3 regions of the Tumebacillus amylolyticus genome follow, and region 1 is predicted to be linked to each of the others. Evidence: riboswitches for the same ligand, from Rfam matches in the RefSeq annotation. Region 1 holds a riboswitch; each other region holds the start of a gene.
The links. Region 1 has a riboswitch for cyclic di-GMP ahead of JJB07_RS05545 (hypothetical protein). Riboswitches for the same ligand answer to the same signal wherever they lie in the genome.
Positions count from the first base shown of each region.

Region 2: it holds a riboswitch for cyclic di-GMP, as region 1 does, so the genes downstream of both, JJB07_RS02380 (copper amine oxidase N-terminal domain-containing protein) here and JJB07_RS05545 (hypothetical protein) in region 1, are expected to answer to the same signal.
Region 3: it holds a riboswitch for cyclic di-GMP, as region 1 does, so the genes downstream of both, JJB07_RS03360 (OmpL47-type beta-barrel domain-containing protein) here and JJB07_RS05545 (hypothetical protein) in region 1, are expected to answer to the same signal.

Region 1 is NZ_JAEQNB010000001.1:1,198,607-1,203,698, reverse strand. It holds gene JJB07_RS05555 (tyrosine-protein kinase domain-containing protein) at 1-1,166, opposite strand, end outside; gene JJB07_RS05550 (hypothetical protein) at 1,184-2,209, opposite strand; cyclic di-GMP riboswitch class I at 2,401-2,497, shown strand; gene JJB07_RS05545 (hypothetical protein) at 2,512-2,808, shown strand; gene JJB07_RS05540 (YitT family protein) at 2,914-3,798, opposite strand; gene JJB07_RS05535 (FCD domain-containing protein) at 3,833-4,594, opposite strand; gene JJB07_RS05530 (SGNH/GDSL hydrolase family protein) at 4,639-5,092, opposite strand, start outside.
Region 2 is NZ_JAEQNB010000001.1:503,815-508,906, reverse strand. It holds gene JJB07_RS23885 (LCP family glycopolymer transferase) at 1-302, opposite strand, end outside; gene csaB (polysaccharide pyruvyl transferase CsaB) at 455-1,564, shown strand; gene JJB07_RS02385 (aspartyl-phosphate phosphatase Spo0E family protein) at 1,663-1,818, shown strand; gene JJB07_RS02380 (copper amine oxidase N-terminal domain-containing protein) at 1,910-3,076, opposite strand; cyclic di-GMP riboswitch class I at 3,139-3,230, opposite strand; gene JJB07_RS02375 (copper amine oxidase N-terminal domain-containing protein) at 3,299-4,888, opposite strand.
Region 3 is NZ_JAEQNB010000001.1:717,394-722,485, reverse strand. It holds partial or broken gene JJB07_RS03360 (OmpL47-type beta-barrel domain-containing protein) at 1-3,449, opposite strand, end outside; cyclic di-GMP riboswitch class I at 3,546-3,639, opposite strand; gene JJB07_RS03355 (PspA/IM30 family protein) at 3,845-4,507, opposite strand; gene JJB07_RS03350 (hypothetical protein) at 4,509-4,958, opposite strand; gene JJB07_RS03345 (sensor histidine kinase) at 5,065-5,092, opposite strand, start outside.

The DNA.
Region 1 (5,092 bases):
GACTCTCCGAGCGCCGTCGTGTCGATCAGCACGAGATCGTACGTTTCCCGCGCCTCTCTCAACATCCGTTCAAACGCCTCTCCCCCGAGCCCTTTCACACCCGCCTGCGTCATCGTCCCGACGCTCAGCAATTGCAAGTGCGGCACTCGAGTTCCCTGAACGGCGTCTCTCCACTCCATACGCCCGCCGAGGAAGTCTCCCAACCCGACTGTATTGGGAACTTGCAACATAACATGTAACGCGGGATGCTCAATGTCGCCGTCGATCAACAACACCCGCTGCCCGCTCTGTGCCAAATGCACGGCAAACTGCGTCAATACGGTCGATTTGCCCTCATGCCGAACTGTCGAGACCATCGACAACGTCTTGATCTCTTGCAAGATGCTCAGCGGCACGAGGTTGCGATAGAGCGCATTGTAGTTCTCCATCACCCTGCGATTCGGGTCGTTGCGAGCCGACTTGAACTTCAACTTGCGAAGCCAAGCAAACCGGCGGCTCTCCGTTTTCCACACGCCGATCTCGCCGACCATGACCAGCCCGAGCGCCGACTTCACTTCTTCACGCATCTTCAGTCGCGTATCGAGATATTCGCGCAGAACGAGCCCGCCGACACCGGCCAGCACGGCCAAAACCGCCGCCGTCAACAAATTCATGTTGAGGTTCGGTTTCAACTTCACCACGCCGCGGCCTTGCGCCTTGTCCAACACGAAGATGTTGTCCGACTGCATGATTTGCTCCACTTTGTCGATGAACATGTACGACACTTCGTCTGCCAACAGCGCAACGCGTTTCTCATCGGAGTCGGTGACTTGCACGGCGATGATCTGCGATTCGTTGACCGACGTGATCGTGATCGAAGCTCCCAGAGCTTCCGGCGTCATCTTGAGCCCCAGTTTCGACACGACCGCCGACGTCACCGTGTAGCTTTTCAAAATCTCATTGTACGTCTTCATCATCTTCGGATACGCCATCACGTCGCTCAAAAACGCATCGGTGTTCTCCGTCGGTTTCAGGTTGACGATCAGCTTCGTCGTCGCCCGATACTGCGGAGTCACAAAATGAGTCGTAAACACATACGAAGTCGCGACCGCAAACACAACCAAGAGACCGATCAGCCAGATCCGCTTCCGAACCGCCTTCCAATATTTAAGTAAGAGGAATTTCATCGAGTTTCTCCGCCTGTCTACTTCTTAGTCGGGGTCGCCGTGACGATCGGAGTCGGAGTTGGCGGCACGTCGAGGTGGGTGTTCATCAACTCCCACAACTCTTCCGGCCCCCCGCCCGGAACTTTCGACTCCTTGTCAAAGGCAATCCGCGCTTCGAATTTCAATTTGCTTTGCTCTGCCGGACTCTTCGACAGCCTGTCGAGGATCGAAGCGTCCCGCACGTCGTCGGCGGTAAACGCACACTCTAGTAGGTAGACATCGCTCGGCGCCCACTGCGGCATTTTTTGTGCATACGTGCCGGCGAGCACAATCTGATTGCCGTACGAAACGGTCAGCTTGATTTGTTTCGGGGTAAACGATTTGAGATAGCCGTTGTTGACAAACGCAGAGACGACCGCTCCACCCCCGTGCATGGCGGTGATCTGGTTGAGACCGGAGACGAACACGAAGTTGAAGGAGCCGTTTTGGAAATCCTCCTGCTTCTTGATCGTACCAAGCACCGATTCGATCCGCGTACGCTCGGTCTTCGGCAACACTTCGGCCTGTTCCGTCGTCCAAGCGACCACTTGCTTAACCGGAGGCACAGTCTCCTCTTGGGCTTGTTCTTGCATTTGAGCCAGCATCTTTTGTTGTTCTTCGGTCAACGCCGGTTCCGTCTGGGCCTCTTCGACCGGCGCGACGGCCGGCTTGGAGATGGCAATGTTGCGGTATTTGTAGACGAGATAACCCCCGCCGAGATTTCCAAGCAAGGAAGCGGCCACAACCAAAAGCAGCCAACGCGGCACTTTCGGCTTGTTTCCACGCAGCGTATCGTAGGAATTCGCCATCGCGAGCGCGCCGGCTTGTTCTTGCACAGCTTGTGCCAATTGGAGGAACGCCTCCGCATCCGGTTTCGGTTCGAGCGGCGTATCCGGGACTTCCGGGATCAAAGGCGCAGAGGGTTCGGTTGCCTCTAACGTTTCTGGTACTTTCGCCCTAGTGTCAGACTTTTTCTTACGTTTGAAGAAAAAGCGTTTTTGCTCGGGTTCCCGAGGATTGCTCACAGATCATCCGTCCCTTTCGTAGTTCTATCCACAAGTATCATAAGTCTAATGTACTAAAAAGAAACAGGGCACAAAGTCCTGAACATTGCTTGACTTTCCCGTAAAGGACGAATAATATAGATAACAGACAGGGTGTTATTTTCACTTATTAACAAGTTTTTCCCGCTTCGTTGATAAGTCTCTGATCTCTCAAACGATAAGGGCAAACCATTGCGAAAGCGTGGGACGCAAAGCCACGGGCCTAACCGCGAGAGTCAAGTTCTCTGCCAGGGCAGCCGGGTTACCGAAAGGACAGGTCCAATATGGCAAAAAAATCTCATGGTCTTTCTGTTGTGATGGCCGTCGGTCTCTTCGTCGGTCTGGCTTCTTCTGCAATGAGCATGCTTGATGTCAGCGGTGAGCCGAACAACTCCGGCGAATACCCGGTCGAACTGATGAGCATGAAGAAAGCGTACAACTCGCTCTCGGCTGATCAGAAGCAAGTCTTGGTACAAAGCCTCGCATCCAGCTCCGACAGCGGCGAATATTCGATCAACGTCAGCGACTTCAGCGACAGCGCTGAGTTCGTCTCTCCCAAAGCACAATACCTCGTACAGTAAGTACTGTCACCCTTCATTATACGATCTTACTAAACTCACTTCAACAACCAAAAGTTAACCCCTCCTTCATCGAAGGAGGGGTTTTTTATGAGTTGTGAAGTTGAGCTAGTGAATCGCTTTCTTGCGGAAGCGTCCGCCCGTCACGTCGGAGACGTGCTCGATGGCGATGAACGCATGGGAATCAAACTCCAGCACGATGCTTTTGAGTTTTGCCAGCTCCAAGCGGGTGACGATGACATAGAGCAGTTCCTTGTCTTCGCCGGAGTAGCCGCCCTTGCCGTAGATGTGCGTCACACCGCGACCCAGACGATACTGGATCGCTTCGGAGATTTCCTCCGGCGTTTCGGCGATGATCGTGACCGACTTGGACTCGTCGAGACCCTCGACGGTGATGTCGATCATCTTGAACGCGATGTAGTAGGCGATCAGCGAATACATCGCATGGTCCCAGCCGAACACGAAGCCGGCACTGCCCAAGATAAAGATGTTGAAGAACATGACGATCTCCCCGACGGAGAACGGCAATTTGCGCGTCAGAAGGATCGCCACGATCTCCGTTCCATCCAACGAACCGCCATAGCGGATGATCGTCCCAACCCCGATCCCCATCAAGACACCGCCGAAGACAGCAGCCAGCAACGGGTCTACCGTCAGTGCAGCCACAGGTCCCAGCAGCGAAACGAATACGGACATCAACGAGACACTCACCAACGTGGTGACCGCAAACGTTCGCCCGATCTGCTTATATCCGATCAAGAGGAACGGCAAATTGAGAACAAAGAGAAACAGTCCAATCGGAAGTCCCGACAAATGACCCAAGAGAATCGAAATCCCCGTGATGCCACCGTCGATGATGGAGTTGGGTACGAGAAAAATCTCAAGTCCGGTCGCAAATATCAAGGACCCCAACACCATGAAGAAAAAACGCTTAATGTGATAGGACAGAGGTTGTCGTTTGTGCGAACGAGTGGCTTTGGCCTGTGCAGCCATGCCCCCCTCGACAGCCATCGCGGCCGACGTGTGCTCAGCTTGTACTTGGTTTAGGCTCTGTGTGTTTTTGTTGTTCTCCTCCATCTCGCTCTCCCTTCTGTTGATCCATCTGATGTTCCGTTCTATCCAGATGGTCGATCATCAAACGCTGGACCAAGGACTTGTCCCCGGCGAGCATCGCCCGATAGAGGGCGGAGTGCTCCTCGACGAGACCCCCAATTCGGTGTTCGTCCATCCAAGCTTGTCGGATTACGCTTCGAATCGTTTCTGTCAGCGTGTTCATGAGGTTGAGCAAGACATTGTTGCCTGAGACTTCGGCGATGGCGAGGTGGAATTGCAAATCCGCGCCCACCTGCTCCTCGACAGTCTGTTTGTTTGAAACAGCTTCCATGCGCTCCAATGCGGCTCGCACGGGAGCCAACCGCCATTCGTCTCCCTGCAGATCGGCTGCCATCTGCGCCGCTCCCAATTCGAGCAATCGGCGCACCTGCAACAGATCGCGAAGATCTCCCCGCCCCAGCAACAGAGCGGCGTTCATCGGTTCTGTGACCATCGTCTGCACATCGATTTTCTGTACAAACGTTCCTTCGCCATGCCGCAGGTCGATCAGTCCCATGCCAACCAGCGTCGAGAACGCCTCGCGCACAGTCGGGCGGGACACGCCAAGCTGACGGGCGAGGTCGATCATCGGCGGCAGTTTGTCACCGGGTTGCAGGTGGCCTTGCTCGATCATCCACTTGATCTGCTCGGCGACTTGCTCGTACGTTTTTTTCGACTTGGATCGATTCGTTTTCACGGGCGTCCCTCGGAGCTGTCAGAATTTGATGTCTCTATTATACCTTAGTTTTTATACAGGATGGGATTTAATCGGTCCGCGATGGCACGATGTCCCGCGTCGTTGGGATGAACCGGCAAAATCGGAGAGCGCAACGCATCTTCCACACGACCTGTTGTGTATCCCGAGATCAATTCTGCCGCACGGCCGTCGATGCAAGCCGCCGTAGGAGCCAGCAGTACGCCCTGACGTTTCGCCGTCTCCGCCGTGATCGCATTGAGCGCTTGAATCCCTTGCACCGCGACCGGCGAGTTTGGAAACGGGTTGTACTGCGTGCAGAGCACGATGCGTCCGGGGCAAACTCCCTTCACGGCGGCAACCAACGTGTTCAGATGGCGACCGTACTGTGCGAGCGCCTCTTCGACAGACGTGGCCGGAGCCCCGCGCAACACGCGCAGACCCGCAAACGCCAAGTCGTTGCCACCCACCCAGATCGTCACCGCAGAAGACCGTCTGAGC
Region 2 (5,092 bases), 690 kb from region 1:
GGGTGTGCTTCTTGCGGTGTGGCTTGCACCGTGGGAGGAGGTTGCGGTTCAGATTCTGTCGCAGGTTCAGGCTCGGGTTTTACGTGCTGGACGTGGACGTGAGCGTGGGGCTGCTCCCGTTGCACCGAGTACCAATCTTGCATGGCATTTGGTTTTGGCGCGGCCGGCTGGTATATGCGGTCCGCCAGCAGGTTACACTTATAAAATCCGTAGATTGATAGCACGAGGATGACCCCCAGCGTGGCGGCAAGCAGCGTCCAAAGAAACCGGAATCTCGATTTGCGCGGGGTATTTCGTGCCACTTCGGTCGCCTCCTCCGTCGTGATTTTCTTGGTGTAGTATGAGGAACAATCAGGGTCGTCATGCGCTGTAAGTTTTCCCATCCATCGCTTTTCATCGGGGGGGTCGAATGGTATACTAGTTCTGTATTTTGACCGCACGAGGAGCAGAGCTAATGCCGCGTATCTTAATATCCGGTTACTACGGATTCGACAACTTGGGTGATGACACCGTCCTGTACGGCATCATGTCGAGCATTCGCAAGGAACGTCCTGATGCGGAACTCGTCGTGCTCTCGAACCAGCCCACCCGCACGGAAGCCTTGTTTGGCATCCAAGCTTTTAACCGCTGGAATTTTGGCGTGATTTTCCGCGAACTGATGCGTTGCGACATGTTGGTTATGGGAGGCGGTAGTCTCCTGCAGGACGTAACCGGTGGACGCAGCATTTTGTATTACTTAGGGATTGCACGACTGGCGAAGATGATTGGCAAGCCGATTGTCTTTTATGGACAAGGCATTGGTCCGATCTCCAAGCCGCTCAGCGAGAGGTTGATCCGCAAAGTCGTCAACCATGTCAATCTAATCACCGTCCGTGACGCCAAGTCGCGCGACGATCTCGAAATGTACGGCGTCTCCAAGCCCGAGATGTACGTCACGGCCGACCCGGCTTTTGCGATCAACCCGGAGTTGTTCTCCAAGGACGCCGGTGCCAAGATGTTGAGCGAATTCGGTGTGCAGACCCCCTACTTGGGCGGCAAGCAGAAGATCGCCGGCATCGCGATTCGCAACTGGGTGACGCCGCACCCGTTCCACAAAGTTCTCGCGCAGAACGCCGACGATTTGATTCGCGCCGGCTGGAAAGTCGTGTTCATCCCGATGCAATATCCGGGGGACGTAGGCGCGTCGCAGAAAGTGCTCTCCTACATGAAGGAGCGCGCCGTTTTGCTCAACCGCCAGTTCTCATTCCGCGACATCGCGAATATCATTGCCAACACCGACCTGATCATCGGGATGCGCTTGCATTCGTTGATCCTCGCCGCGCACTGCGGAGTGCCGTTCGTCTCGCTCTCCTACGATCCCAAGATCGACCGTTTCGTCCAGCGTGTCGGCTACGACCGCCAAATCGATGCGGTGAACAACGTCACCTACGAAAGTCTACGTGACACGATCCAAGATTGTGTGGAGAACCTCGAACACTACCGCGTCATGATGCGCCCGCATGTGGAAGAATTGCGTCAAGAAGCGGAGAAAAGTGGAGAATTAGCAGTTCGCTACTTGGGTTAACTTGAAATTTTACCAACTCCGAGTGAATTAACTATTGTTAATTCTCCACAAACTGTCTAAAATAAGAGAAAGACCTTTTCCGAAACGAGGTTTTGCGAATGGACACCTACTTGGAAGAAATCGAACGCATCCGCCGAAAGTTGAACGAAGTCGTGAAGGAGTACCAAGGGGATCTCTTGCACCCGAATGTCCTCCTGTTGAGCCAACAGCTCGATCGCTACATCGTCACCTATCATAGCAAGCCGTTGCAATAGCCACCTTCCGATTTGTTTGCGTGTCCGTCCCGATGACCTTACGAAAAAACCTCCGCTCCGGTTGCCCGGATGCGGAGGTTTTTTTGTGGAGTTACTTCAAGATCGCCATCTGTGCGCTGTCATCCCAGTCAACGGTCAAGTTGAAGAAGTTGCCGAGCGCTCGCAGCGGAACCAGCGTGCGGTCGTTGATCTTCTTGGCCGGAACGTCGAGGGTAACCGGCTGTCCGTCAACGGTCGCTTGCTTTGAATCGATCTGCAAGGTCACGACTTTGCCGTTCTTGTTGGTGAGGGTGACCGTTTGCGTCGCTTCGTCCCACTTCACGTCTGCGTTCAGCGCGGTGCCGATGGCACGCAGCGGAACGAGGGTGCGGTTGTCGAGGATGACCGGTTGTACGTCGAAGGCCGGTTTCTTGCCTTGGACATAGACTTTCACTTCGTTGGTATCGCCCTTCTTGACGTGTTGCTTGGAGAGGCGGGTGTAGATGTCTTGGTTGTTGTAATCCAGGGTCAGCGCTTTTTCGAGCGACTGGATGGCGCCGTCCGGGTTCTGCAGTTTGTCTTGCGCGTCCGACATCACGACGAGATCGTCCGGTGCTGCTTCGCCCGCGTCGTCCTTGGCTTTGAGCGCTTCGAGCACTTGTTGCAGCGCGTCTTGGTCGGTGGTGGAGCCGTTTTGCTTCGCCCAAGCTAAGAGCAGGTCGAGTTGCTTCTCCAGCGACGCGAGTTGCTTTTTGAGCTCGTCGAGGTGTTTGACCATGTTGGTGATTTTGTTCGTCCAGCCTTTGTGTTTGCCGTTGTCGGAGTGGCAGGTCGTCGTCACGCCGCCCGAGCCTTTGCCGTCCGTGTGGCCCCAAGCGTTGTCGTTTTGTCCGTGCTCGTCATGCTGTTTGTCGTCGCCCTTGCCGTGCCCGTGGTCGTTTTTGTCAAACCCGAAGCTCGGTTGCGGAGTCGGTTCCGGCGTAGGTGTCGGGTCGGGAGTAGGCGTAGGGTCGGGCACAGGTGTCGGGTCGGGAGTCGGGGTCGTCCCCCCGTTGTCGTCCTGATCTCCTTCGTCGTCGTCGGAGCACATGTCACCTGTCGTCGGGTCGGTTGTCGTGCCGCCATCGTCACCCGGTACGACGACCGGAGGTTCTGCCGGATCGGTCGGTTGAGTCGGTGGGGGGGTCGGCGTACCCGGATCGGTTGCAAATGCAGCTGAGACCGGCGCGGTCATCAACGTCACGGCCATGATCATCGCCGCAAACTTCCACTTTTTCATAAAAAACTCCTCCTCGTTTTCCCAACGAGTGCTGCTCACCGTTCTTGAAAAAACATCTCAAGTTCGGCAACCCGGCTGCCGTCGTGCATACGTCCGCACGGTAGGCCCGTGGCTTTGCGTCCCTGTCTTTCGATCAGGTTTGCCTTTATCGGGAGAAAATGTTTGTCTATATTATTAATCTTACAAACCTTGCGAAGTTGTCACAAGCGACAAAAGTCCTAGCTAAAACGCATGGACATCGAGGATTTCCAACCCCAACACTCGATTGGTGTCCGGATAGACCGCGTCTTGCTCCGTTTCCAACCACGCATAGCCGTAGTAATACTCCCCGTACGAATCATAGAATCCCATCCCGCCGCTCTCGGTGGACACGCCCTGTTCCTTCACCGCTTGGTTCACATCGACAAACAGATAGACGGCACTCTGCTCGCGATCGGAGCGGTCGTTTGTCGGTCGTGTCTGAACGCCTTCGACGTGCCCGTCTTTGTAGACGCGAATTTTTTGGAGACCGGGTTGTAACACAAGGGCGTCTGTCGAAGTCTTGCCTGTGCCCTGCGGCAAGAGTTGGACCACGCCTTGGAAATTCGCCGGAACGTTGAGCGTGATCTCCATGCCGTTGGACGTGCGCTTGACTTCGCGATCCAGATAGGCCCGGTAGTCAGCTTCAAACGCCGCCTCCGTCACCCCCGTCGCCGATTCAAACGCATGGGTACCGCCCGAGACGTACGCGTTCAGATAGCTGAGGAATTTCGTCTTGCCGTACGTCGCCACGTAATATTGATAGGCGAGATAGTCTTGCAATTCCACGTTGTACCCGGCGGTCGTCAGGGCATCGATGGTGCCGTCCTGACTCGACAGGAGGGGTTGGTATTTGCCTTGCTCCACGACCCCGAGCACATAATCGCGCAGCATGCCGTCCATCTGGCGGCGCATGACGGCCGGTTGCGACTTGAACTGCGCATCGAGCCCCGTCTGCCACGCCAAGCCTTCGTGTACCCAAGACGGCAGGGAGAGCCCGCCGTTCTGGTTGAGCAAGACGTGCATCAGTTCATGGGAGACCGTCTGGGTCAGCTCCCCGTCATTGGGCAGTTTGTTCAGCGGGATCAGCACATGCGACCCATAGGTCACGCCCTCCGCCGTTTCCGCCATCGACTTCGCGTTGCGATCGCCGCCGTACTTCGCGATGTTCTGCTCAAAGCCCTTTGCGGAGTTCGCCAAGTAGACCCAGACCGGCTTCTTGAACGTCTTGCCGATTTCGTTTTCGACGAGCGTCGTCAGGTCGTTGCGGCGCACCAACGACTGAAGATTCGCCGTCATCCCGTCCTTCAAGAGCGCGTCGTCGCCAACCACGCGAATTTTCGGCGCGTTGACGCTGTTGATCGTCACGCGGCCCAACGCTTCGTTCCAGAGCACTTCATCGCCGAACGACTCGGCGACAAATCGCACCGGCACCATCGTCCGGTCCTTCACCAATTGCGCCGGCACGTCAATCGGCATCGCCACCCCGTTTTTGGTGACACGGGTGCTCCCGATCGGCAGGCGCAACGTCACACCGTCCTTGGTCGCCACCGCCGTTTGGGTGGCCTCTTCCCAGCGCACATCGGCGCCCAAAGCTTCAAAAATCATCCGCATCGGAACGAGGGTGCGGTATTGAAACGCTTGTGGCTGCACATCGAACCGAATCCATTCGCCGTCCACATAGACGTCCGGTCGCTCCGGCGTCGCAGCGGAAGCCGCCTGAGCAACTCCCAGACCGCCCGCCACACAGACGCCCAGCAACAGGGTTTGCGTCCATCGCTTCCACAAAGTCATGTTCAAACACACTCCTCTCTCATGCTACCATCCTACTGTGAGAGTTTCCTACTTTGCAACTGGAAAAAAAAGCACCTGAACCGCGTGCGGTCAGGTGCTCTTTTGCTAAAAGTCGGTGTAGATGAAGCGCTCGCTCGGTCCTTCCGCGATCAGATAGACGGCGACGAGGAGCAACGCGAGCAAGACCCCTTTGGCAAACGCCTT
Region 3 (5,092 bases), 480 kb from region 1:
CGGTTCGATGCTTGCGACTCGCCGAAGCGTGTGCTGAACGCCGTTACTTCATAAGAGAAGGTGTCTTGTGCCAAGTTGAAGATCTGGTAGCTCAAGGTCGTGCCTTTGTTGAGCAGCGTCTTGCTGCCGTCCTTGTTCACTTGGTAGACGCGGTATTCGTTCGCCCACTGCACAGACGGCCAGGTGAGGGTGACGTTGTTCGCGTTGACAACCGATGCGGTCAAGGTCGGCGGTGCTACGACCGGCCATACCAGTTTGAAGTTCACCGTGCTTGCTACCGGAGACTCGCCGAAGCGGTCGCTGTAGGAGTGAACTGCGTAGCTGTAGTCACCCGCCGGCATGTTGGTGAGAACGAGGGAGGAGCCGGTTTGCGTTTTTTGCAGAACTTCTTCACCGTTGAGAACTTGGTAGACTTTGTAGGCGGTCGCATAGGTCGCGGTGCCCCATCTCAAGGTGATGTCGTTGCCGTTGGTGATGGTGTTCGTCAGGGTGCCCGGCGCTTGCATGGTCGGGAACACCAGTTTGAAGTCTACGGTGCTTCCTTCCGGAGATTCGCCGAAGCGGGTGGAGACGGAATGAACTTCGTAGGTGTAGTCACCCTCCGGTTGGTTGGCGAAGGTGACCGTCACGCCCGTCAACGTCTTGGCGAGCGTTTTCGTGCCGCCGGAGACTTGGTAGACGTTGTAGCTCGTTGCGTACGTCGAAGCGTTCCAACGCAGGACAACGTCGTTGCCGTTGACATAGCTTTGCGTGAAGTTCGCCGGAGCTTGCATCGTCGGGAACGTCAAGTTGAAAGCAACTTGGCTGCCTTCCATCGATTCGCCGAAGCGATCGCTGTAGGAATGCACTTCGTAGATGTAGTCGCCTCCCGGAAGGTTGGTGAACGTGTACGAGGTGCCGGTCACCGTTTTTTGCAAAACAGGTTGACCGTCTTGGATCAGGTAGATGTTGTAGGCCGTCGCGTAGGTAGCCGCCGTCCATTTCAAAGTGATGTCATTGCCGTTGGCCGTCGTCTGGGTCAGACCCGTCGGCGGTTGCATCGTTGTGGAGTCGAGGCTCACCGTGATCTGGCTGCCTGTCGCCGATTCGCCAAAGCGGGTGGAGACGGTGTGTACCGAATAGATGTGATCGCCGGATGCGACTTTGGAGATCGTCGTCGTCAGCGACGTTGAGGTCTTGAGCAGCACTTCTTCGCCGTTGACCACTTCGTAGATTTTGTACGAGTTTGCGTATTGTGCCGCCGCCCAGGTCAGAACGATGTCGTTGCCGTTCTGGATCTTGGACGTGAGATTCGCCGGGCTTGCCAACGTCGGCAGAGCCAAGGTGAACGTGGTTTCTGCTCCCTCCGGCGATTCGCCCAACGTGGTCGAAACGGCCGTTACGAGGAAGTGGTAGTCCCCACCCGGTTGGTTGGTCAGCGTGAGAGTCGTGGCCGTTTGGGTTTTCACCAACACGTTTTGACCGTCAACCACTTGGTAGACCTTGTAGCTCGTCGCATATTGAGCGGCGGTCCACTTCAAGGTGATGTCGTTGCCGTTGGCAAGCGTGTAGGTCAGGTTGGTCGGAGCGGGCATCGTCTGTCCGTTCAGGGTGAACGTAAGCGTTGCGCCATCCGCCGATTCGCCGAAGCGGCTCGAGAATGAGTGCACTTCATAGGTGTAATCGCCCGGCGTCATGTTGGAGTAGGCAACGGAAGTGCCCGTCACGGTGGACTTCAGAACTTTCGTTCCGTTGGTGACTTGGTAGACTTTGTAGGAGTTTGCGTACGGTACTGCATCCCAGTTCAGGGTGAAGCCCGTTGCAGAGGTGATCGCTTGCACCACTTCCTGAGGTGCTGCCATCAATGGCAGGATCAGCTCAAGGTTCACTTGGCTTCCTTCTGCCGATTCACCGTAGCGGGTCGAGACCGAATGAATCTCGTAGGTGTACGTGCCCGCCGCTGCGTTGGTGAACGTGTACGCAACTGCGCTCGTCGTCGCTTTCAAAACTTTCTGGTCGCCGTTGACGAGGTAGATCTTGTAGGAGTTCGCGTTCGAAGCTGCGGTCCAGCTCAGTGCGATGTCGTTGCCGTTGTTGATCTTGTACGTGAAGTCGCTCGGAGCGGTCATCGTCGGAGTCGCCACCGTCAAGGAGACGAGGCTGCCCGCGGTCGATTCGCCGAAGCGGTCGCTGTAGGAGTGAATTTCATAGGTGTAGTCGCCGGAAGCTTGATTCGTAAACGAAGTGCTCGTCCCAGTGACGGTTTTGACCAAGGTTTTTTGACCGTCGGTCACTTGGTAGATCTTGTAGCCGGTTGCACTGGAAACTGCGGTCCAGCTCAGGTTGATGTCGTTGATGTTCGCCAGCGTGAACTTGAAGTTCTCCGGGGCGGTCATCACCGGCGGAACCAGCGTGAAGCTTGCTTGCGTGGAGTCTGCCGATTCGCCGAAGCGGTCGCTGTACGCCGTCACGACGTACACGTAGTCGCCCGCCGGCATGTTGGTCAGCGTAAGCGTTGTTGCGGTTTGCGTCTTCTGCAACACTTTTTGGCCGCCAATCACTTGGTAGACGTTGTAGGCCGTCGCGTATTGCGAAGCGCTCCAAGAGAGGACGATGTCGTTGCCGTTCTGCACTTTGGAGGTGAAGTTGCCCGGTGCCGCTTGCGACTGTTCGCCCAAGTCGATCTTGGTCGTCGCCGAAACCGGAGATTCGCCGTACAGCGTGTTCACAGCCGAGACTGCATAGGTGTAAGAACCTGCTGCTGCATTTGTGAACGTGTACGTGGTCTTGCCGGAGACGGTCGTGACCAACGTGTTGGTACCGTCCGCGTTGACTTGGTAGAGGTTGTACGAAGTTGCGTACTGCGAAGCCGTCCAAGTCAGTGCGATGTCGTTTCCGTTGACCAGTTTGTAGGTCAGGGAGTCCGGTGCCGCCATCTTCGGATAGGTGACGGTCACAGACACCGGGGCGCACGGGCCGGATTCGCCCTCTGCACCAAGCGTCGTCATGACGTACTGGTACTCGCCTTCCTTAAGCGCCGGGAACGTGTACGAAGTAGCGGTCGTCGTCGCCAAGACTTGCAGTTGGCCGTCGATGATGCCGTATACGTTGTACCCGGTGGCTCCGAAAACGGAGCTCCATGTCAGTTTTACAGTGTCGGGAGTTGTCAGTTGAAAGGCAAGATTGCTGGGTGGCAGCATGCCACTGGACAGGGTTGTGATCTGCGGAGTCGTTGTGGTGGTTGCAGGAGCCGGTCCTGCAGGAGTGGGTTCAGTAGCGGGAGTGGTGTTGTCGACGGTGGACGTTGCCGGATCAGGCTCGGGCGTCGTCACAACGTCAGTCTGTCCTCCGAGGGGAGGTGTTCCCTCCGGGTCTGTCGCTGCGAATGCGTTTAGCATAGGAAACACGAGCTGGAACACAAGCAGCAGCGAGGCAAACAAAGCGAGTTTGCTGCAAAAGCGTTTTCCCATGTACAGGTCCTACCTTTCTCGTGAAAAAGGGGAAGAACAAGAGGTCATAAAAAATGAACCTCTTAGACAGGTTCATAGAACGAGACTATGAATCCCTGTGGCAACCGGCTGCCATCCACGATCTGATACGTCGTGGGTCAGGCCCTTGGCTTTGCGTCTCATGGTTTCCCATGATTTGCCCTTTTCACTTGGTGTTTTTTGATACAATTCCATCATATTGCTTAAATGAAATTATGTGAATATGCGACTTTTCCTGTCTTTTTGTGTCTGAGGTCTTACCCATGTAGGTCTAAAGTCACGAATTTCCTTATAGGTATAAAATCCTATAACATTACGAGCAACAATCGTGAAAAAAAGCCCCGCACCGGGTGCGGGGCTTCACACTGGGGCGGGGCTTACGCTTCTTGGGAAGCTTTGAGTTTCGCGAGTTCTTCTTCGACTTTGTTTTGCAGGGCAGTGTCAGTTGCGTACTTTGCAAGTTGAAGATGCGTTGCGCGTACACGGTTGCCCGCTTCGGCGGTCGCTTCCATCAGGAGGACACGCTCTTCCATACGGGCGAAACCTCGGACGGCGCTGTCTGCGTCGATGGAGTTCAGCGTGCAATTGAGGTCGTAGCTGGTCTGTGCCGCTTGCGAACGAGCGATGAGCAGGCGTTTTTTCGCTTGCATGTCTGCGTACTTTTCTTGCAGGTCGCGCAGTTGGTTGTTCAGGGTTTCCGTCTGGGTGGCGATCGTTTCAAGTTGCGATTCGTAGGTGGTCAGTTTGGACTCCAGCACGATTTTTTCTTGCAACGCGACTTTTGCGATCTCTTCGTCGCCGGTTTCGACGGCCAGTTGCGCTTGGCGGGCGCGTTTTGCGATCAGCGCTTTGGTGTCGGATACGAGTGCCGCTTGGCGTTGTTCCAAGAGCACTTGATGCGCGATGGTGCGCTCCGCTTTGGTGATTTCGAATTCGACGTCACGCAGGTATTGCTTGATGAGAGCCACCGGGTTTTCGAGCTTGTCCAATCCTTCGTGGACACTGGATACGACGAGATCGCGGATGCGTTTGAAGATCATGTTATTGTTCCTCCTTGGGGGTTTGGTTTTTGAGTTCACGGCGGGTTTTCGCTTCCCATTCATCGAGAGCGTCGAAGGTCTGCTCCGAGACGTAGGAGTCTACCGTCATCCTCATCGGACGGCGGCGAACTCGACGCTTCCAGAATTTCCAGCCGCCGACGAGCAAGACCAGACCGACGAAGAATCCGATGACGCCGCCGAATCCGTCATGGTGCTCGCCGCGTTCCCCGCGGAAGTTGGTTTCGTTTCGGTGCGAGAATGCTTGGGTCTGGGCGGTGTGACGGTCCTCGCGACCGTACGACTGCCCTTGCTGTTGCTGTTGCCGTTGTTGCTGGGCATCATGTTGACGAAACTCGTGCGAGTAGGCGAACGTCCGAACTCCGACCGCTACCACCGCAGCGACAACGGCCAGCCACAAGATCGTGCGCAAGAACTTCCACATGCGTTTCATGGTGGATGTGTCACTCCCTTCTTCTGAGACCCAGTGTACGAGCTCTCGATGAAAGGATCATGAAAAAAAGCGTCGGGAAGCAAGTTGCCTCCTGACGCTTTTTTCCTTACTTTCGCACGGGGAATTTCGCGGTG